DNA from 4 places in the Brevibacillus sp. NRS-1366 genome. Region 3 is predicted to be linked to each of the others. Evidence: riboswitches for the same ligand, from Rfam matches in the RefSeq annotation. Region 3 holds a riboswitch; each other region holds the start of a gene.
What was found. A riboswitch is a leader RNA that binds a small molecule or an ion and turns the genes downstream of it on or off. The one in region 3 is predicted to bind cyclic di-AMP.
Positions count from the first base shown of each region.

Region 1: it holds a riboswitch for cyclic di-AMP, as region 3 does, so the genes downstream of both, ACIFQN_RS24835 (ABC transporter ATP-binding protein) here and ehuB (ectoine/hydroxyectoine ABC transporter substrate-binding protein EhuB) in region 3, are expected to answer to the same signal.
Region 2: it holds a riboswitch for cyclic di-AMP, as region 3 does, so the genes downstream of both, ACIFQN_RS17120 (CAP domain-containing protein) here and ehuB (ectoine/hydroxyectoine ABC transporter substrate-binding protein EhuB) in region 3, are expected to answer to the same signal.
Region 4: it holds a riboswitch for cyclic di-AMP, as region 3 does, so the genes downstream of both, ACIFQN_RS14185 (3D domain-containing protein) here and ehuB (ectoine/hydroxyectoine ABC transporter substrate-binding protein EhuB) in region 3, are expected to answer to the same signal.

Region 1 covers NZ_JBITPN010000036.1:97,922-103,337, forward strand. Annotated here, with positions in the region: gene ACIFQN_RS24810 (ABC transporter ATP-binding protein) at 1-552, shown strand, start outside; gene ACIFQN_RS24815 (ABC transporter ATP-binding protein) at 549-1,505, shown strand; gene ACIFQN_RS24820 (MurR/RpiR family transcriptional regulator) at 1,607-2,464, opposite strand; gene ACIFQN_RS24825 (sigma 54-interacting transcriptional regulator) at 2,540-2,785, shown strand; gene ACIFQN_RS24830 (AEC family transporter) at 2,877-3,770, shown strand; cyclic di-AMP (ydaO/yuaA leader) riboswitch at 3,972-4,104, shown strand; partial or broken gene ACIFQN_RS24835 (ABC transporter ATP-binding protein) at 4,315-5,040, shown strand; gene ACIFQN_RS24840 (ABC transporter permease) at 5,119-5,416, shown strand, end outside.
Region 2 covers NZ_JBITPN010000022.1:104,247-109,662, forward strand. Annotated here, with positions in the region: gene ACIFQN_RS17085 (2-phosphosulfolactate phosphatase) at 1-117, opposite strand, end outside; gene ACIFQN_RS17090 (hypothetical protein) at 244-687, shown strand; gene ACIFQN_RS17095 (phosphotransferase family protein) at 740-1,672, opposite strand; gene ACIFQN_RS17100 (SDR family NAD(P)-dependent oxidoreductase) at 1,901-2,662, opposite strand; gene ACIFQN_RS17105 (TetR-like C-terminal domain-containing protein) at 2,664-2,879, shown strand; gene ACIFQN_RS17110 (cold-shock protein) at 3,014-3,217, opposite strand; gene ACIFQN_RS17115 (rhodanese-like domain-containing protein) at 3,642-3,983, shown strand; cyclic di-AMP (ydaO/yuaA leader) riboswitch at 4,043-4,192, shown strand; gene ACIFQN_RS17120 (CAP domain-containing protein) at 4,200-4,964, shown strand; gene ACIFQN_RS17125 (hypothetical protein) at 5,027-5,203, opposite strand; gene ACIFQN_RS17130 (homoserine dehydrogenase) at 5,322-5,416, opposite strand, start outside.
Region 3 covers NZ_JBITPN010000059.1:32,506-37,921, reverse strand. Annotated here, with positions in the region: gene ehuA (ectoine/hydroxyectoine ABC transporter ATP-binding protein EhuA) at 1-746, opposite strand, end outside; gene ehuD (ectoine/hydroxyectoine ABC transporter permease subunit EhuD) at 762-1,412, opposite strand; gene ehuC (ectoine/hydroxyectoine ABC transporter permease subunit EhuC) at 1,418-2,059, opposite strand; gene ehuB (ectoine/hydroxyectoine ABC transporter substrate-binding protein EhuB) at 2,073-2,954, opposite strand; cyclic di-AMP (ydaO/yuaA leader) riboswitch at 3,198-3,333, opposite strand; gene ACIFQN_RS32315 (CapA family protein) at 3,584-4,573, opposite strand; gene ACIFQN_RS32310 (MBL fold metallo-hydrolase) at 4,926-5,416, shown strand, end outside.
Region 4 covers NZ_JBITPN010000020.1:107,686-113,101, forward strand. Annotated here, with positions in the region: gene ACIFQN_RS14160 (hypothetical protein) at 10-558, shown strand; gene ACIFQN_RS14165 (hypothetical protein) at 571-1,383, shown strand; gene ACIFQN_RS14170 (signal peptidase I) at 1,571-2,089, shown strand; gene ACIFQN_RS14175 (TasA family protein) at 2,327-2,926, shown strand; gene ACIFQN_RS14180 (TasA family protein) at 3,031-3,579, shown strand; cyclic di-AMP (ydaO/yuaA leader) riboswitch at 3,716-3,872, shown strand; gene ACIFQN_RS14185 (3D domain-containing protein) at 3,874-4,452, shown strand; gene ACIFQN_RS14190 (homocysteine synthase) at 4,577-5,416, opposite strand, start outside.

The DNA.
Region 1 (5,416 bases), on a different contig from region 3:
CGTGAGTATCCGCACCGATTATCAGGAGGGATGCGGCAGCGGGTCATGATTGCCATGGCGATTGCTTGCAATCCGACACTATTGATCGCCGATGAACCGACGACTGCTTTGGATGTGACGATTCAGGCGCAGATCCTAGATCTGATTAAAAAAATTCGCACCGATTATGGCATGTCTCTGGTTCTGATTACCCATGATCTCGGCGTGGTGGCTGAAGTATGCGACCGTGTCATCGTGATGTATGCCGGACAAGTGATTGAGTCGGCTGACGTACGGACCTTGCTGCGCAGCCCGAAGCACCCCTACACCATTGGTTTGATTCAATCTGCACCGCATCAATCAAAAGGACAACACCGACTTTACAGCATCCGGGGAAGCGTTCCCTCCCCCGAGGATATGCCGTCAGGTTGCCGGTTTGCCCCGCGCTGTGACAAGGTGATGCCCGTTTGTTGGGAGAAGAATCCGGCCTTGCAGCAAGTCGGTGAAGAGTCCGCCTGCCGCTGTTGGCTTTATGAAGAAGAGAACAAAGAAAGTTCGGTGGTAAGCGTATGATGACACCTCTTTTGGAAGTAAAAGGTCTACAGAAGCTGTTTCCCGTGAAGCAGGGATGGTTTCAACAACCAAGCTACGTTCATGCTGTAAACGGAATTGATGCGACGGTCTATGAAGGAGAAACGATGGGGATCGTCGGTGAATCCGGTTGCGGGAAATCGACGCTCGGCAGATGCATCCTGCGTCTCCTGGAGCCTACCAGAGGGGAAATCCTGTTCCAAGGCCGGGATATTAGCCAATTACCCAAAAAAGAGATGCATGCTGTTCGTCGCCATATGCAAATGGTATTTCAAAATCCGTTTGACACGTTAAACCCCAAGCTGAAGATTAGTCAGATCTTGACGGAGCCGTTGCTATCTCATGGGATCCCCCGTGAGCAGCGGCAAAGCTTGCTGGAAGAGACGATTGAGATCGTCGGTTTAAATAAACGACAACTGGGCCGCTATCCGCACGAGTTTTCCGGTGGGCAGCGGCAGCGGATCGGCATCGCACGCGCCCTGATGCTGCAGCCCAAGCTGATTATCGCGGATGAGCCAGTATCTGCCCTCGATGTTTCGATCCAATCGCAAATTCTCAATTTGATGCAGGACTTACAGGAGCAGTTATCCCTGACCTACATTTTCATCTCTCATGACTTGAGTGTAGTCGAACATATTTGTGACCGGGTCGCTGTGATGTATTTAGGTGAAATTGTCGAGTTTGCGGATAAGGACAAGCTTTTCCAACTACCGCTGCACCCGTATTCACAGGCACTGCTGTCCGCTACTCCCATTTCAGACCCAGACGAAAATCGCGAGCGAATCATTTTGCGCGGTGACTTACCCTCTCCATCTAATCCACCGCAGGGCTGCAAGTTTCATCCGCGCTGCCATGCCTGCATGGACATTTGCCGAAAAGAAGCGCCGCCGTTACGGGAAGTAGATGGTAGGCAGGTTGCTTGCCATCTGTACTGATTTCGGTCTACAAATGACACAGTGGAGCCGCGGTAATTGTACGACTCTATATTTATGAATAACAGCCGGTATCCTAAGAGTATAGGAATACCGGCTGTTATTCACTCTATAAACATCCCTGTGTGGTTGTATATTTGTTCGAGTTTTTCCTGTCGTTCCCGAATATTTTCCTGATCTTTTTGGTGCATAGCCATCACAATTAATTGTGAAAGACTAAGGTGTGGCAAGACGTGATCTGAAAAAATCTCGGTATTTTCTCCGATAGTTAATGTAATCGTTGCAAGTTGCCCGATTGGTGATAAAGGTCGGTCTGTCATTGCAATTAAGGTAGCCTTTTGTTTTATTGCTTGTTCCGCCAAAACGAGAGATTCTTTCGAGTAGCGAGGCTGGGAAAATAATATCACAACCGAATTTTCTGTAAAATTGCACAATGTTTCCGGAATGTATCCGGTCGGGGATGAACCGAAGACATGATCACGAAGCTGATTTAAAGTGTAGTATAGCCAGTAAGCGGCAGTATATGATTCACGAAAGCCTCCAACAAAGACTCGGTCAGCTTTTATCAATAGCTCTGCTGTTTTCCAGATATCCTCTTCTCTTACTTGGTTAACTAAATAATCCAACATTCTTTTTTCGTGTTGGATAGAATGAGCAAATATATTGGTATCCTTTACTTCTTCCCTCTCAGAAATGGAAATCGATTGAGAAGAATGGTATTTGTAGCTAAGCATCTCTTCTCTAATCATTTTTTGCATCTCAGAAAAACTGTTTAAACCCAGCGCATAGGCCAAACGAATGACAGTTGTTTCACTGACACCGACTTCACGCGAAATCTGAGAAATCGTATAAAGCGAGCTCTGCTCCAGGGAAGTTACTAAAAATTCTGCAACCTTCTTTTGTCCGGGAGAAAGATCTGGATATTTCTCCTTGATTAAGTGTTGAAATGTCTTAGTTATCATAGACATCCTCCTTTCCTCTAATAGAATTTTATACTTCATTTAATATATATTAAAAAAATTTTAACTCCATATCAACTGAAATTTTTAAAACGGTTTTTAAGTTCCCAGCGAGTAGTTCGAGAGGGCCATAATGGAACGATCTTCTTGGATGAGATCGGAGACCTGACGCTGCATTTGCTGCAAAAGCTTTTGTGGACGCTTGAATACAGGGAGGTGGAGCGTGTCGGTGGTGTTACCCCTTCTTCTGCTCAGTCCTGTCGTATTCCGCCTGACAAATCAATTTTTTGCGTGCCAAGAAAGAATCGAAGGCAAGGCGGATAATATAGGCAGTAGTGTGATAATTCCGCATTTTTCTGGGTACCTCTGCTATACTATTCATGGTAGTGAATGTTTAGGGAAGTAGGTATTCATTATGATTTTTCTAGAAGTCATTTTTCCTGTCTTGCTGATTTTTCTTAGCGGCTATATTTTACAGCGCATTTTCAAGCTGGATCTCATGCCGATCTCTACGCTGGCGATCTACATTTTGACGACTGCACTTGTTTTTCGCACGTTTTATAAAACACAGCTCGATTTGCAATTATTTTACATTGTCATTATTTCGATGCTCCTGTTAGGTGCGCTGATCCTCATCACACTATTGACAGCGCGCTGGTTTCACTATGACAAGCAGCAGGAAAGCGCACTGATGCTGTCGACGGCATTCATGAACAGCGGGAATTACGGGACACCGATCATTCTTTTTGCTTATGGCGATGCGGGGTTTACGTATGCCGTACAGATCATGGTGCTTCATTCCATCATCATGGGCGTGTTCGGCGTTTATTTTGCCTCTAGAGGCGGCGGCGGGGTCGGTACGGCATTCAAGGCTATTTTCAAGCAGCCGTCCAACTATGCTGTCGTGCTTGCAGTTTTGCTCCAACAATGGAATGTGGTCATCCCGGATAGCTACTATCAGGCGATTGACCTCGTAGCACAGGCGGCAATCCCTGTCATTATGCTCATTCTCGGTATGCAGCTGGCGAATGTATCGGCGAGTACATTTGAGTGGCAGGGCCTTAGCGCAGCGAGTGTAATCCGATTAGTCGCTTCTCCTGTGCTGGCCTATTTGATTTGTTTGTTCTTCCCGATTGATCCACTTTTGCAAAAGGTTATCGTGATTTTGGCTGCGATGCCATCTGCCGCGACGACCGCGATTTACGCGATTCAGTTTAATATGCGGCCGCAATTTGTCTCCAGCAGTGTCTTGGTCACGACGGTAATCAGTGTCGGGACATTAACATTTTTGCTAAACCTTTTGCACTAGCTGGTAGGTCAGAAGGGAACATAAAACAGGGATCATCGGGGACCTAATTGCCAGCATAAGGCAGGATGTGGAAGGATTCATACGAATAGGACCAGTTATTACGGTAAACTGGCTCTGACCACATGAGAACGGTTCATATCACGAATTTTCAAAATTGTTGTTGTGCTAAGTAAATGATAAGCTTGTTGTATCGCCAAATAATTACATACCGGGCCTAGTTCCGTCTCAGGCGGAAACGGGGGAACCATTTTTGGGGTTAATTCTGTGCATACAGAAGGGATGCTACCTGCCATCCTACCCGTCAGCTAACCTCGTCGGCTAAAGCAGAATCTGCATACAAATTCTTTCCATCCGCTTATTTGCGTGCGAAAGACTGTAGCTCACTTTGGGCAATAGTCTGCATGGAATAAAGCTAATTTTCTTATACTTGTATGTTCGAGATTAGTCGACTCATTTGCTTGTGTCCGGAAATGGCCTTTCTGACGCAAGGGGTGTGTCGACTTTTTTCTGTTCATAAATAAAGAATGAAGAAGGAGTGTTGCGAATGATTTCCTTTCACAACGTGGAAAAGAGCATCGGGGATGTATCCATTATCAAAGGAATGGATCTTCAGATCGAGGCAGGAGAACTGTTTGTTCTAATCGGTCCCAGCGGTTGTGGAAAGACGACAACGATGAAGATGATTAATCGGCTGATTGAACCCTCTGCTGGAAGGATTGAGGTTAACGGGGCGGATATCTCCAAAGCCGATCCCGTGGAGCTGCGCCGCAATATTGGCTATGTGATCCAGCAGATTGGGTTATTTCCGCATATGACCATTGGGCAAAATGTAGCGTTGGTCCCAAAACTCAAAAAAATGGAGAAAGCTCAGTACGAAAAAAAGGTAGATGAGCTGCTGTACATGGTAGGGCTGGAGCCAAAGGTGTTCAAGGACCGCTATCCGGCGGAATTAAGCGGAGGGCAGCAGCAGCGGGTGGGTGTCATTCGGGCGATGGCTGCAGATCCTCCGATTATTTTGATGGATGAACCCTTCAGCGCACTTGACCCGATCAGCAGGGAACAATTGCAGGATGAGCTTGTCCGTTTGCAGCGAACAATCAAGAAAACGATCGTCTTCGTGACGCATGATATGGATGAGGCGATCAAGATTTCTGATCGAATCTGCATCATGAATAACGGCTCTGTCGCTCAGCTGGATACGCCCAACCGTTTGCTTCAGCGTCCTGCCAGTGATTTTGTAGCTGATTTTATCGGGGTCAAGAGGCTGCGAAAAGTCCAGGAGCTGCATGTGCAAGGTCCAAAAAATGCGCTCCCCCGGTGGAGTATTTCATAAAAGCGGGGTGTTGGAATGAGTGAATTCTTTCAATTTTTAATGGAGAGACATGAACAAATCTTGTCCTTGATTTGGGAGCATACCTACATTTCCTTGACTGCTGTTATTGCAGGTTTTTTAATCGCGGTTCCACTAGGCATCATACTGACACGGACAGAAAAGCTGAACAAATATGTGATCGGCTTTGTAAATATATTGCAGACCATTCCTAGTCTCGCGCTCCTGGGACTCATGATTCCGCTGCTCGGGATTGGTGTCTTGCCTGCGATTGTTGCCTTGTTCCTCTATTCTCTATTGCCTATGCTGCGCAACA
Region 2 (5,416 bases), on a different contig from region 3:
GAGCACATCAATGATTACGACGATAGAAGAGCCTGGTCCAACATGCTGGACGCCTTCATAGCCCCACTCAAATCGTGCAGTATAATCACCCTGGTTGAAAAAATTAGCTTTTGTCAACAAATTCCACGCCTTCCTACTTGAAATGGTTACTTGTCCCCATGCATTCGCCGTTACAAAAAGAGACAAGACGAAATAATGTATTATGTCCCAACAATTAAAAAATCATGAATGGAGTGATCTTGAATGGGAGATGGAAACAAACAAAGTGTAAGAACGACCGGTATTTTGCAAAACAATTTCACCACACAAATCACCGCGCATCTTGAATTGCTCAATTTGAACTCCAATCAGAACAACAACAACAACAACAATAATAACAACCAAACCGACGTCCGTATTCAGGTATTAAACTGGGGAACAGATGTAACACAAACGAATCCTGTAAGCACAATTCTTGACATTACCCAAAGAATTGCGCCGAATACCCGTATGAGCTTCAATGCTCCGATTCCTGCTGCAAACCACTACGAAGTACGTCTGACAGTAGGATGCAATAATAACAACAAAAACGATGAAAGTGTCCTTCTCAACACCTATGCTCGTTCCACAGTCGGCGGAGGAATTTTGAACGGACTTACTGTACTTGATAGCCAATTTCAATCAGTTACGATTGTAAGTTGTTTCTAATCAGCACGATACCCGACAGGAACTATGAGCTTTTGTCATAGTTCCTTTTTTATTACACTGATTCCCCGGGACAAAACCAGTCCGGTATTAGCTGTTCAAATGCCTTGTGCTCCTCTATGATTCGTTCCACACGCTTCAACATATCTATTAATAAGTCCGGGACGACTCGCCCTGTCCAGACGATGGAGGAAAAAATCGCCATCCCCGTGTAAATGCCATACAGGATCCAAAAGGTATCCGGCTCCTTGTTTCGCCCAAAATACCCGGATAGTTGACCGTGGCTAAAGGGAACACTGATTTCCTTGCTGAAAAACGCCAACTTGGTAAACTCATGAAAAGGGTCTCCCCAGTCATATCGGTTGAAATCGATGACCCCGGCATACTGTTGATCATGGACAATCAAGTTGCCAACGTGAAAATCGTCATGCAGGAAGCGATTGGGCCGGCTTTTCACATAATCCAGATGTTCTTCAATGAACGCTATGATGCTGTCGGCATGCGGGATGCGATGCTTCGATGCATGATAAGCCTCGATGTATCTTCGATGCTTTTGGACGCATCGGTCAAACCAAGGTGTGATGATGGAGGGAGCTTCCAGTTGATGCATCTTGGCCAGATCCTGACCGGCTCGGTACCCGATATCGAACTGTAGGTTTTGCGGCAAACCCGGCAGCATATCACGAGCATCCTCCCCCTCCAAATAGGAGAGAACCATGAAACAAAGCCCGCGATCTTCCCACACCCCGAATTCAATTGGTAAAGACGCATTTACTCCATAAGACTCTATGGTCTGCAAGATCTCAAATTCAGCTTTCTTTTGCTCCCGCTGCTCCAGGCTGGAGACGCGAAGCAGGCGTTTTTCTCCATTAACCATGTCGATCCGATACTTCTCATCTGTAGAAAAGCCTTTCAGAATCTTCTCGATCCGCACCGCGTTTTGAAGAGATCGCACTTCCTTTTGCAACTGTTCTAACCAATCCAGCATGATGTCCCCCTCGTATGCAGCATCCAACAGACTGATTATACTAACACCTTACAATAATTGGAATCCGTGAACTCAAACATTTTTTAGAAAACTTGGCTGCGCCAAGCCTCTGGCGCAGGCGAAGCCTTAGTTGCCCTTATACTATTTTCATTAACATTTCTATACTTTCCGATAGTACAAGCAAAAAAAGCGTCGGGATTATCAATCCCAACGCCTTTCCTTCCTATTTCATCGAGCTGTCCATCCACCATCAATGACCATCTCGGTACCAGTCACAAAGCTTGATTCATCAGATGCAAGGAAAAGGACTCCATAAGCAATATCTTCTGGTTTCCCCAACCGCGGCAGTGGTGTTCCCATCTCAAACATTTGCTGAGCACCTTGGTCCAATGCTTCTTGAATCATTGGGGTAACAATAATACCAGGGTGAACAGAATTCACACGGATGTTGTCCGGTGCCAGTTCAACAGCTGAAGCTTTGGCCAGAGCGCGCAAAGCCCCTTTCGAAGCAGTATATGCATTCGTATAGTTTAAAGCCACCAGACCAGCAATAGAAGAAATATGAATGATCGAGCCGCCACCTACTTTTTTCATTTCAGGTACCACATATTTCATTCCCATGATACAACCAGTCAAGTTGATGTTCAGTACTTTGTTCCAATGGTCCACATCGAACTGCTCCAATTTCTTGTCTGTGCTTACTCCTGCATTATTAACCAATACATCTATTTTACCAAAAGCATGAACCGCTTTTTTAACAACATTTTGCCAGTCCGTTTCAGAAGCAACATCATGTTTGACAGTTATAGCCTTGCCGCCAGCATTCGTAATTTCCGAAACAACCTCTTGCAGCTTTGTTTCTTGCATATCAGTGGCTACCACACTCGCGCCTTCCTGCGCAAACATTTTTGCCTCAGCAGCTCCTTGTCCCATCGCTGCTCCGGTAATAATGACCACTTTTCCCCACTTTATTACGAAGTTACAGGACATCTTGAGTGAATTTGTTCAAAATGGATTGTCTAACGTATTAGCAAACGATCATCAGCTGACCGTCCCCAAAGAAATAGTCATCCGCTATACCACATCAGCTTTTTTGGGTGTATTGATCTGGTGGCTGGAAAACGACATGAACTATTCACCCAAATACATGGCCAGCAACTTACTTCTGATCGCAACCAAAGGGCCTTATGTAAACAATCCATTTTAACTAAGTCACCATCAATAAAAAGAAAAAACCAACTAAAGCTTTGTCAAACAAAGCCTTGGTTGGTTTTGGTAAGCATTTATTTGTTATAAGTAAAAAAACTGCCCGTTAACGAACAGTTTTTTTTAAAAGGAGACTTACAGTTTTACTACGTTCTCAGCTTGTGGGCCACGGTTGCCTTGAACGATGTTGAATTGAACGCGTTGACCTTCATCCAAAGTTTTGAAACCGTCGCCTTGGATTGCGCTGAAGTGTACGAATACATCGTCTCCACCTTCTACTTGAATGAAACCGAAACCTTTTTCTGCGTTAAACCATTTTACTGTTCCGTTCGTTTGCATTTAAAAAAACCTCCAAAAAGTCAATTTGAATATGCTAGTCATATTTACCGAAGCAAATAAAGCTCACATATCATGAAGAAATACCCCTTAGTGGTGAAGCGATATTCCTTCATAATATGTGAAAAATACCTACTCCCATAATATGCGATTGTCGTAAGACGGAACTGCAATGTTATAGCTTTTTGAAAACCTAAAACAACGAAAGCCCTTCCTCTCTTCCATCCTTGCGGCTCCGATGACCGCGCCAGTGTGAATCGGGGATTCAAAAACGTAATCCATGAGCATACACCTCGATGAATTTAGGGCTCGATTTTTTCAAGTAGCAACTTTATTCTACCATGGTTGTCCAATTAAATCAATATCTGTCTACCCTCCGGAAGCTATCGTACGTCTGGTACAATAGGTGTAGGAGGGATTAAAATTGATGACCGAAACGCTCAATTGTAAAGCATTAAAACAGATGTTAGACAACGACTTTCCCCTAATTTTACTAGATGTTCGTGACAACGACAAGTTCCTGATGGGCAGTATTCACAGTGAAAAAGCGCCTACTAAGAATGTCCCCTATCTTTCTATGAAGGAACAGGACTATCTATTTGATGAGGAAACTGCAAGACAATTGGAAAATGTGCAGATTGTAACGATTTGCACAACTGGAAACAAAGCACAAAAGGCTGCCGCTCTGCTACGGGAAAAAGGGTATAAAGCCACGGCGCTACTGGGCGGAGTCACTGCCTGGAACGAAGATAGCAGCAGCAAAGTATAACGAGCTACCAAATATTACTCCTTTATTTCGGGTGGGATAGTCTGATATTCTGGGTCATGCCAAATAAAACGCCGAAACTTCCAGTCGCATGGAAGTGCGGGGGACTTTTTTTGCGGATACATCCGCATGGGGTGAATCGCCATTGGCGACGGGTTGTTTCCTCAATCCGAATCCGACAACTAACCTCGTAGGCCAAAAAAAGGAGACGATGTGAAGATGAAACGCATTGGTACCATTACTATGGCCATGACTCTAGGATTGGGCTTGGCCCTAACAGGCTTTTCCACCTCTGCTTCTGCTGCTTCTACGAATTGCCCGGTTCAATCGAACTTTCAATATCAAATGATTCCTTTTATGCAGCAGATGCAAATGCAAAAACAACCATATCAAGCTTCTATGCCGCTGTTTTCGCAATTTGCTGGTCAACAAAAACAGCAATTGAATCCGATTAATTGCGTACAGTTCGCACCGAAGCAAGCTTTTGCCCAACCTGTTCAACAAGCGCCTGTTCAACAAGCACCTGTTCAACAAGCACCCACTAAGGCACAAGCACCTGTAAATAACCAGGCGCAACCAGCACCGGCACCTGCTGAGCAAAACACTCAGGCAAAAGCATCTGATTTTGCTAAACAAGTAGCGGATCTGGTGAATCAAGAACGTGCAAAAGCGGGTCTCAAGCCAGTTCAAATGGACGCTGCATTGTCCAAAGTAGCACTTGCCAAAGCTGCCGATATGTCGAACAATAACTATTTTGACCATACGAGCCCTACCTACGGTTCTCCGTTTGACATGATGAAGCAGTTTGGAATCTCCTTTATGACTGCAGGTGAAAACATCGCAATGGGCCAACGCAGCCCAGAAGAAGTTATGAACCAGTGGATGAATAGTGAAGGCCACCGCCAAAACATTATGAATCCTGCATTCACAAAAATCGGAGTCGGTATCACAAACGGCTACTGGGTACAAGAGTTTATCGGGTAAAACAAAAATGACGAAAGCCGAGCTTCTCTATCATAGAGAGCCCGGCTTTCTTTTTGTTTCCATTACTTTTGTTGTGCTTTGGAAGCCTCATTTTTCTGTGGAGTGCAGCAGCTTGACTGCGGTGTGCAGCAATCATCCTGTTCATCCAGGAGTGCTACCTCTTCCTGACCCACTTCTTGTTTGGTAGGGTAAGCAGATACCTGCTGCATCTCAGCGTTGAAATCAGAATGCTTATTCATTCCGTTCGGCCTCCTCGCACTCGTTTTAACCTTTGTTGCCTTTTTAGTATGGGCGAAAGCAAAACACACATCCACGAAAAACGATGGAAGCTGATCCGAAACGCTCATGAATGAAGCCTTATTTGCAAATAATATGCTCAAAGTCTTTGAGTGCAGCGGCTGCGGCTGCAACCGGGTCTGATTTTCCTCCAATAACCAATAAATCTCCCATTA
Region 3 (5,416 bases):
CTCTGCGGATGATAAAAAATTTGCTCTGGGGTACCTTGCTCGACAATCGTACCGCCGTCCGTAAAAATGACGCGATCCGCAACATCGCGGGCAAAATCCATTTCATGGGTGATGAGCAGCATCGCCATCTCACCCTCTCTGGCAATTTCCTTGATGACAGCAAGCACCTCTCCTACCAGCTCCGGATCAAGCGCGGACGTCACTTCGTCGAACAGCATCACTTTCGGGCGCATCACCAGTGCACGGGCAATCGCCACTCGCTGCTTCTGGCCACCTGACAACTGGGCAGGGTACGCATTCAATTTATCTTCCAGCCCTACCTTTGCCAAAATCGTCACCGCTCTCTTCGTTGCTTCCTCCTTGCTCAGGCCCAAGACATGAATTGGCGCCTCTGTGACATTTCGCAGGATGGTCATGTGCGGGAAGAGGTTGAAGTGCTGGAAAACCATCCCGATATTTCCACGAATGCTGTGAAGATGCTTCTCATCCGCCTTGACCAGCCTGCCACTTACTTCTTTGTGCCATAAAAGCTGACCATCCACCTCGACCGTCCCCTCAGTCGGCTCTTCCAGCGTCATCAATATGCGTGCAAGTGTCGTTTTCCCGGAACCGCTCGGACCAATGACGGCAATTTTTTCTCCAGGAAGAATATCCAGGTCGATTCCGCTTAAAATTTGCAGGTCGCCAAAGGATTTGCTCACGCTCCTGTAACGAACGACTGGAACAGTCTGCGTGCTTGCTTTCATGCTGATCACCTCCAACTATTGTTTGTTCCACGTCAGCTCCAGTTTTTTGATGAAAACGGAAGAGACGTAGCTAAGCAGCAAGAACAAAAGTCCTACCAGCGTGAATGCCTCCAAATAGCGGAACGATTCGGCACCGATAATCTTGGCAGCCGCCAGCATCTCTACCAAGGTAATGGCTGACAGAATGGGCGTTTCCTTGAACATAACAATCAGGTAGTTGCCAAGCACAGGTACCACAGGGCGGATCGCTTGCGGTAAAATGATGCGCAGCCACGTCTGGCCCCGGGAGAAGTTGAGTGCTCGCGCTGCTTCCCACTGTCCGCGGGGGACAGCATCAATACCGGATCGGTATACCTCTGACAGATAGCAGCTGTAATGAACTCCCAGGCCCAGAACACCAGACGTAAACGGACTAAGCGAAATACCTACTGCCGGAAGACCGTAAAAGAGAAAGTACAGCTGCACGAGGAGCGGTGTGCTGCGCACAAATTCGATGAACCCTGCTGCAGACCAAGAGAGAGCACGGTTCTTCGCTCTGCGCCCGAAGGCAAGCAGCAAGCCCCCTATCAAGGCCAGCAAAAAACCGGCGACCGTGGCTGCGATGGTGGTTTGAATGGCTTGCAGGATGGCAGGAAGAATACTCCATGTAAAAGACCAGCTCCACATTTTCCTTACACCCTCCCTGCACAAAAGCGTTTCTCAAGCCATCGCATCCCCAGTGTCATGGGATACGCCATGAGAAAGTACATGATCAAAATCAAGCAGAATATTTCAAATGTTCTGGACGAATCGGTTGTACGCAGAATCATCCCCTGGAACGTCAAGTCCGCTATTGTAATCAAAGAGATCAGGGATGTCCCCTTTAATAATTCAATCAACAGGTTACCGAATGCAGGTAACATCATGACAAAGGCTTGGGGCAAAATGACCAGCCTCATCCGTTGCCACGACGTCATATTCAAGGCAATCGAAGCTTCCGTCTGTCCTTTTGGAATCGACTGAATGGAGCTACGCACCACTTCTGATCCATAAGCACCGTAGTTGAGTCCTAGCGCGATCACTCCTGCAGCCAAAGGAGGAAGCTCAATTCCCAATAGGGGCAGTGCATAAAACAACCAAAATAACTGCACCAAAAGGGAGGTACCTCGAAACAGCTCCACGTAAACCGTACTCAACATACGAACACTGCGCAAACGACTGAGACGGCCAAACCCTGCCAGGAAGGAAACGAGCAAAGCGACGAGTACAGACATGACAGTCACCTGGAGAGTTGTACCAGCTCCTTTTGCTAAAAGCGGCAAAAGATTACTCATTGCTTCCCCTCCATTACGGCTGCGAAAGCTCACTTGCTGTCTTCTCACCCGGCAGCTCCTGCTCGGTAAAACCGAAAGGCTGCAAAATTTCCAACAGCTCCCCTGAGTCTTTCAGCTTTTGCAATTCTTCGTTGTAGGCTTTTACAAACGCCTCATCCTCTTTGCGGAAAGCCGCAGCCCCATAACCGCGTACGCTCTTCCCGTCAATTTCCGGCTGTACAAAATCCATCACTCTCTCCAGCTTGTCGTCTTTGGCACTCTCCAGCACGGACTGCAGAGATGGACCTGTCATCGTGATCGCGTCCGCTCTACCTGCCTGCAGAGCAGCAACGGCAGAAGGCTGATCTGGAACAAGCACCATCTGTTCCTTTTTGACACCCGATTTTTCCAGATATTCCATTTCGATGCCGCCGCTCATGACAGCTACTTTTGCCTGCGGATTGGTCGCAATGTCTTTATAGCTTTTCAGATTCAACGGATTGCCACTCTTGACGGCGATCGCCTCCCCGATGCTGTATTCTGGATTGGCAAAAGTAACCTCCTGCGCTCGTTTTGGGGTGATGTACATCCCGGCAGTGATCATATCAAAGCGCTTGGCCTTCAGTCCGGGGATAAGAGAGCCGAATTCGGTGAGCACCCCGTTCATCTCGTTGATTCCCATCCGCTTCAGGATCACTCGAGCTACCTCCACCGCTTCTCCTGTCAGTTTTCCATCTGGCGTCGCGTACGCATACGGCTTTTCATTGGCGAACCCTACCGTGACAAACCCTTGGCTCTTGGATCTTTCCAGAGTATTCTGACTCACCCGCGCAGCATCCTCGCCTGTGGCTGGCTGGGCTTCCTGTGTTCCCGACCCGCAGCCTCCCAGCAGCAGGGCGCACAACATGATCGCCATGCTCCCCCACCTCAGTACGTTCCTCTTTTTCATCTCCCTTGCTCCTCTCTTTTTTTAAGAATGGTAGAAAAAAAGTCGACACATCGCTTCCAGCTCCAGGAGGGCCTTCCCTGGCGGCTAAGCAAAATGCGTCGACTGCTTTCTCGTTAGTAGGCATGTCAAATAGAACGGGACATTCTCCATTCCCTTCAAAGAAATGGGTACCCGATACTTGCAACATGCGATGACATGCAACTGATGTATGATTACTCTGCTTTAGCCGACGAGGTTAGCTGACGGGTAGGATGGCAGTTTAGCACCCCTTCTGCATACACAGAATTAACCCCTAGTAGATGGTTCCCCCGCTTCCGCCATGAGCGGAACTAGGCCCTTATTCGGTTAGTGGTGGTATCTTGGTCTCCTCTCACGAATCATTATGGTTAACACGGGGTTTATACTAACATAGCCACTTTCACTTGCTCACCCTGTAAAATCCTTGGTTTTCGCCCCTCAGGACCGCTCAGATGCAGTTAACCGTAATTACCATTGCTATCCAAAAACATCCTTCCATATCCTACCTTGTCCATTCTGATTAAACATAATCAGGTGAATCATATGCAAAAAAATGGAGAGGCGAATATCTCGCCTCCCTACTTTTTCCTGCTTACTTCGCCGTCCTCTCTGATGCTTGCCTGGTAAGAAATCCGGTTCAATTTATCGACCATGCGCTTTCGGTTTTGTCTATCCATTGGAGCGGGCTGTCCGCTCGTTATTTTCACAGGGATGACGCGTGATTTTGTTTCACTCTCTGTGAACGTTAATTCGACCATCATCGCTTCTCTCCCTTTTGGATTGTAGGAGGTCGTGAAGACGAAGTTGCCTACGCTGTAGTAAATCGGCACGTTTCTATAAAATTCGACGCCCATTACAGAATGACTATGGGAGCCTACGATCGCGTCTACTCCGTTGTCGATCAGCTTGCGTGCCATCTCGCGGGCATACGGTTCAGGAAAATCTTTGTACTCTAAATTCCAGTGCATCACCGCTATCGTGATATCGGATTGTTCTACCGCTTTCCTTACATACGAAAGCATCGGTTCGTACGAGTAAGCGTGTGCCAATCCCGGCTTATTTTTGCCTGCAAACCATTGGCGGTTGGGGAGTACATGGCTGAGGCCAATGACAGCTACGCGTTTCCCCATGATCGTTTGAATATAAGGCGCAAATGCTTCTTCTTCGTTTTTGCCCGCTCCGACATACCCGATCTTCTCCTGATCTAAATGGTGCATCGTATCGAACAAGGCTTCCATGCCATAGTCGAGACTGTGGTTGTTCGCGAGGTTTACGACATCAAATCCCGCATGTACCAGTCCTTTCAATGTTTCTGGCTTGGATCTGTACGTAAACTCCTTTTTCTCAGGCTTTCCTCTCGTACTGACGGACGTCTCTAGGTTGCCAATCGTCAGGTCCGCTCGCTTGAGAAAGTCTGCTGTTTTTTGGAACGGATAATCTACGCCGTTTCGACTGATCTGCCCCCCTACGCTTTTGTCCATGATGATATCCCCTACAAACGCCACTTTAATTGACTCCCCCGTATCTACGTTCTCCTCTTCTGCGCTGCCGCTGTTTGCCCGGACCATAGCCGGACTTGCGCTTATTGTGGCCAAAAGAATGCTGACTGCCAGTAGGGAAACTACCTTGTTTACACGTCCGATCTCCCATACACCTCCCTCGTCCCCTCTTTCTATGCACCATTCTAGCGGGCAACGAGTGTGAAGCCTGTTGAAGCATGTCTTGGGGCATCGGTTATTTATCGTGGAAAACCGACGGGCAAGTGAAAAATAGCAAACTTTGCGTGCAAAACGCCAATCTATTGGTAGATCTAGTGAAACTGTTATGTCGAGCGATTTATAGAGAAGATGTTGACAACAACTAAACCCACATAATAATATTGTTTTGCGTAAAAAAATCGTTTTACGGAGGCCCGATATTATGAAAATTTCAAAGGGAGTAGAAATGCTTCATCTAGATTTTCATGGGAATATTATTCACCCAATTCTTTTGTGGGATCAAGAAATGGCTGTTTTAATAGACACAGGATTCCCAGGGCAAATTGAAGATTTACGCGTGGCCATGGAAAAGGTAGAAGTGTCGTTCGACAAACTAAAAGTTGTGATTTTGACGCATCAGGATGTGGATCATATAGGCAGTCTTCCTGAGATTTTGCAGGAGTGTGGTAATCATGTTAAAGTTTATGCACACGAACTGGATAAGCCGTATATTCAAGGGGAGATACCGCTTTTAAAAGACGGGCACCTTGAGAATCCCCCGAAAGGCAGAGTGGACGATACCTTGATTGACGGTCAGGAACTGCCGTTTTGCGGCGGGATTCGCGTCATCCATACTCCTGGGCATACTCCCGGTCATATCAGCCTTTATTTAAAGCAAAGTAAGACTCTCATTGCCGGGGATTCGATGTACAG
Region 4 (5,416 bases), on a different contig from region 3:
GCTCTCTCCTTGTGGAGCCCTACGAACACATACAGTTGGATGTGGCAGGAGGCCAAAGATTCCGGTCACGAATTTATCGTCGGTCTACTTGACATTTCAAAGAGCAGCTTTGGAAGTGAGTGGCAGGTTGTGCAAGGCGGTAACCGGGTGATTGACTTGTCTCGTATGATTCCGGGCGATTCTCGTCAGATAAGAGCGACACTCTCCAATGGGGCGAGTGATCTGGATTTTTTCTATAAAGTTGTGGCTCGAGTCAAGGATTCCACAAAGCCAGGGGCTGCGCAAAAGCTGGAAGAAGTCTTGCGCATACGTATAGAGGAAGGTAAGGACAAAATCTACGATGGCCTAGTGCGCGAGCTGCATCAGGAGCAGCCGGGTCTTGTTCATGTCAACGGGACTGACAACGTTTTCCATGAGGAGGAGACAGATAAAGTGTTTTGGATCACGGTATATCTCCCTGAGGAAGGCGTCGATCACACCTTTCAGTCCCTCGGTGGGGAGCTAGAGCTGCGCTTTTTAGCGAAGCAAGCGACGGAGGATGCGATCTATGCGGAGTAAGGGGGGATGGACTTGAAAAGACTGGCGATCGGATTGATAGCGGTCACCCTTGGGCTGAATATCGTTCCTTTGAATGGAACACTCTCTTTTCTAACAAGTGAAAAAAAACAGGTATCTGCTGTTTCTACTGGTACGAATGAAGATGTCTTTGTAACGGAGACGGAACAGATTGTTTTGAAAACAAAGGTAGCTAAACGAGTAAAGGTGAAGCGTACCAAAAACGCTGATGGAAGTTCTTCCGAGACGACGGAGAGTAGGACTTCCATAGAAGAAGGCGTCCAACGAATTTCTTTTGTTCCGCAGCGTGATCATCTGAATTTGGGCGTGGAGAATATAACCGTTACAGGGTTGTCCGAGGGAGAAATAACGATTGAGCAGGTCGAAAAGATGGAGGCGGAGAAAGGGATTGTCTTTCGGATTGCTCACAATCGGCAGATGGTAGATAGAAAAACCAAGACAGAAAAAGGCGAGCTTCATGTTACGGCACTTGGAGGTTTTTATTCGTTTACCATTCCGATAATTGTTCGTACAACCTATAGCAGTTCAACGGACATAAGTGAAGAAGGTCCGTCCGGTCAATCACCGCAGCCAGACGGTACGCCAGAACCTTCTGCACCCACTGAACCTTCTGCACCGCCGCCTGCAGACACAGATCACCAAGCAGGCTCATCAGGGGATGCAGTCGAAAGGGAACCTGTAGTGCAGGAGGAATCAGAAGAGCAATCCTCCTCTCAGGACGCGACAGAGACGACGACGTCCACAGATGGAAAAGTGGATGCAAAGGCAGGAGAAGAAGCGCCGACTTCTGTGGAAACACAGGATTAACGATCCTACATAAGAGATCCCAAGCTTACCCAGTGAGAGTAGGGTTGCGGGGGTCCTTTTTTTGTTAACGCAAACTCATACTTCAGTATGAGGGCTTTCCCACCTGGTGGAGGAAGTTAGCGTCATACAAAATTCGTACAATAAAATCATGGAATAGAACAAGAAAGCGAGGAATGAATAAGTGAACATGCTAAAAAAAGGTCTATCGCTATTAACTACCCTTTTTCTCGTTCTTGTCATTGCTCTTACGGCCTTTCTTTTCATTGGAAAAATGAATGGTGGAAAAACAACTTTGTTTGGAAATGAGATCATGGTCGTATTAAGCGGCTCGATGGCTCCAACCTTTAATACGGGAAGTATCGTGGCGGTGAAACCAATGAAATTTGAGGAGGTCAAGAAGGGAGACATTGTCACGTTTAAAAATGAAGACAACTTGACTGTAACGCATCGGGTAATGGAGATCAATAACGGCAAGCTGATCACAAAAGGGGATGCCAATAACGGAAATGACTCCATTCCAGTAACAGCAGACCGGTTAATCGGGCAAGTCCAGTACTCGGTACCCTTCATCGGATACCTGATTGACTTCATCCAATCTAAAGTAGGAATGCTTGTCTTCCTTGGTATTCCTGGTATTTACTTAATCGTAAGTCAAATCTGGAAGTTATTTAAGCTGATGAAGGAAGCGGAAGCGCCAGCAAACTGACTAGCAAACGGAAATCTCGGTCCTTGTGATCGGGATTTTTTTACTAGAGATAAGTCTCATACTCAAGTATGAGGTAGGATAGCAGGTTGTTGTAGAGAGAGTTCATCCCTATCATCTTCCTTTTTCACCCTGATGCAGGAAGTTGGAATGGTTCGAAATCAGTAAGATAAGAAGTGTAAGGCACATCAAAAACGGTGCCAAGAACGAAAATAAAAACGATGCAGGAGGAATGGAATCATGAATTTGAAAAAACAATTTGCGTTAACACTGGCTTCTGTGGGCTTGGGTGCAGCACTGATCGGCGGAGGTACATTTGCATACTTCAGTGACCAGGAAGAAGCTAACAATACCTTCGCAGCGGGTACGCTAGATTTGGCTGTTAATCCAGAAGTAGTCTTTGACGTAGCGAACATGAAGCCAGGTGACTGGGCAGACAGATGGTACAATATTACAAATAGTGGTTCGCTCGATATTAAAAATGTGTATTTGACAACTAGTTATGGTGTGACTGACGCAAATAATAACAATGGAAACGAAGATTTAGGGAAGCACATGGTGGTAGAGCTCATGGATAACTTTGAGCAGGGCAAGCGTGTTATCCTGCGGGAAACTATCTATGACCTAAGTCAGAAACAGGGAACGGATCGTCCTGATCTACTCAAAGCTTACAATGAAGCAACGGGTCAATCACTGGCTAGTGATGAAGTGAACAATATCGCTGTTCGAATTATTTTTGTAGATAACGGAGAAGATCAAAATATTTTCCAAGGCGATGGTTTGCAAATGAAATGGACGTTTGACGCTACCCAAACAGCAGGTGAACATATCAATCAATAAGGCGTATATGACGAAGGTGAGGTTCTCTCACCTTCGTTTTACTAATAAAGGGAGATGACCTATGAAAAACTGGAGAAAACAACTGATGCTTTCCTTTCGTTGCAATGGGATTCGGAAGCATTCTTGTTAGTGGAGCCACTTTTCTTTATCTCAGTGACAAAGAAGTTGTCAATAATACATTTGCCACGGGGACACAGGGCTTGACGTTAGGGAGTACGGTTCATTTGGATATAAAGGACGTAAAGCCTGGCGATGATATCATTCATTATTTTACCATTACGAACAGCGGGTCATTGGATATGGCAAAAGTACTGTTACATACCAATTATACAGTCCTCGATTCCATGGGGAACAATGGTACAGAAGATTTTGGCGAGCACTTATTTATGGAATTTTTAACTCCCGACGGTCAGATTATTTTGCAAAATCAATCCCTGGCAGATCTTAAAAAAAGGACGGACAGCGGGGAGTCGCCAGACATTTCGGGATTTAATACGAATCGGATGAATTTGCGGGTGGGAGAAGCAAAGATTATCGCAATGAGGTTTCACTTTAACGATAATGATCAAGATCAAAACATTTTTCAAGGGGATCAGATTACACTCCATTGGAATCTGGAAGCGGTACAGGGAATTGGAAACGTTCATCAATAAAGAGAGCACGTAACTCATTAAGTGAGATACGTGCTTTCTTATTGGTTGAGGAGGGCTAGTTGATCGTTGAAAGCTGGAGTGCTTAATTAGGAGTTACCAATATTTTCTCATTTACCCCTATAAAAAAGATGTGGTAATTTTTTGGGAGCCAAAACTTCTCACAAAGGGAGTGCGGGGGACGATTTTCTTCGCAAGATCATTAGATCTGCGATTGGGGTGAAACGCGTATGCGTAGGGTTGACTCCTCAACCCGAACCCGACAACTAACCTCGCAGGCAGTTGAAAGGAGAAAAAATGAAAAAGCGGTTCAAGGCAAAATCTTTTGTAATGATGGCGTTAGGCTTGTGCTTGGCAGCGATCTCTACACCAGCATTCGCTGCTTCCTACCAGATTAAGAAAGACGACACATTTTACCTGATTTCCAAACGGTTCAACGTGCCATTGGAATCGGTCCAGAAGGCAAATCCTGGGGTGGACCCACAGAATCTGCGACTGGGGCAGAACATCCAGGTGCCCGTAGCCAATCATGTAAAAACAACAGCTGGTCAACCTCGCTCTTATAGCAAAATGATTAAAGCTGTGGCAACCGCCTATACTGGTTCAGCGGAGGAAAACGGCGGATGGGCTGGGGTGGATTACTTCGGAAATCCACTCAAAGTAGGTACGATCGCAGTCGACCCGGCCGTGATTCCACTTGGCTCCACCGTATACATCACCGGGTACAAGCATGGCTCCCTTCCTGCAAAAGGCATGATCGCCAAAGCAACCGACATCGGCGGAGCAATTAAAAATGCTCGGGTGGACATTTATGTGCCTGGTAGTGACGCTAGCGACTTTGGAACGCAAAATGTTCAGGTTTATGTGCTGAAGTAATCGAAAGGATTACTGCATACATACGGACGAATGTATGTAAGGAAAAAAGCTCGATTTTAAAAGAACTGAGACTGCCGTAATCTACGGCAGTCCCAGTTCTTTTTTTATCGGTGCACAGGCGTTCTTATGAGATCACAGAGGACACTACAGCCTTCTTCAATGCCTGCTCCAAATCGCCAATAATATCATCAATCGCCTCTGTCCCAATCGACAGCCTGATCAACCCCGGAGTCACACCTGCCGCTGCCTGCTCTTCTTCATTCATCTGCTGGTGCGTAGTACTCGCAGGATGGATGACCAGCGACTTGGAATCGCCTACGTTTGCCAGATGGGAGAACAGCTTCACGGATTCGATCAAGGCCTTGCCTTCCTTCACGCCGCCGCGAATGCCAAAGGTAAGAATGGCGCCTGCACCTTTTGGCAAATATTTCCCCGCCAGTGCATGGTTAGCGTCTCCCTCGAGGCCAGGATAGCTGACCCATTCAACTGCTGGATGACTCGCAAGGTATTGTGCAACTGCCAGCGCGTTCTGGCTATGGCGCTCCATACGCAGGTGCAGCGTTTCGAGCCCTTGCAGGAACAAGAAGGAGTTGATCGGTGCTACTGCAGCTCCGATATCGCGTTGGAGCTGGACGCGCGCTTTAATGATATAAGCCAGAGGGCCGACTGCCTCTGTATAAACGACGCCATGATAGCTCGGGTCTGGAGTCGTCAAGCCAGGGAATTTTCCATTGTTCCAGTCGAATTTACCGGAGTCTACGATGATGCCGCCAATCGCTGTTCCGTGTCCACCGATGAATTTGGTAGTGGAGTGGACGATAATATCAGCGCCGTGTTCAAATGGACGGCACAAAATAGGGCTGGCAAAGGTGTTGTCGACGATCAGCGGAACGCCGTTTTCATGAGCAATGTCGGCAATTGCTTGCAGATCGGCGACGTTAATGCGCGGATTGCCAATTGTTTC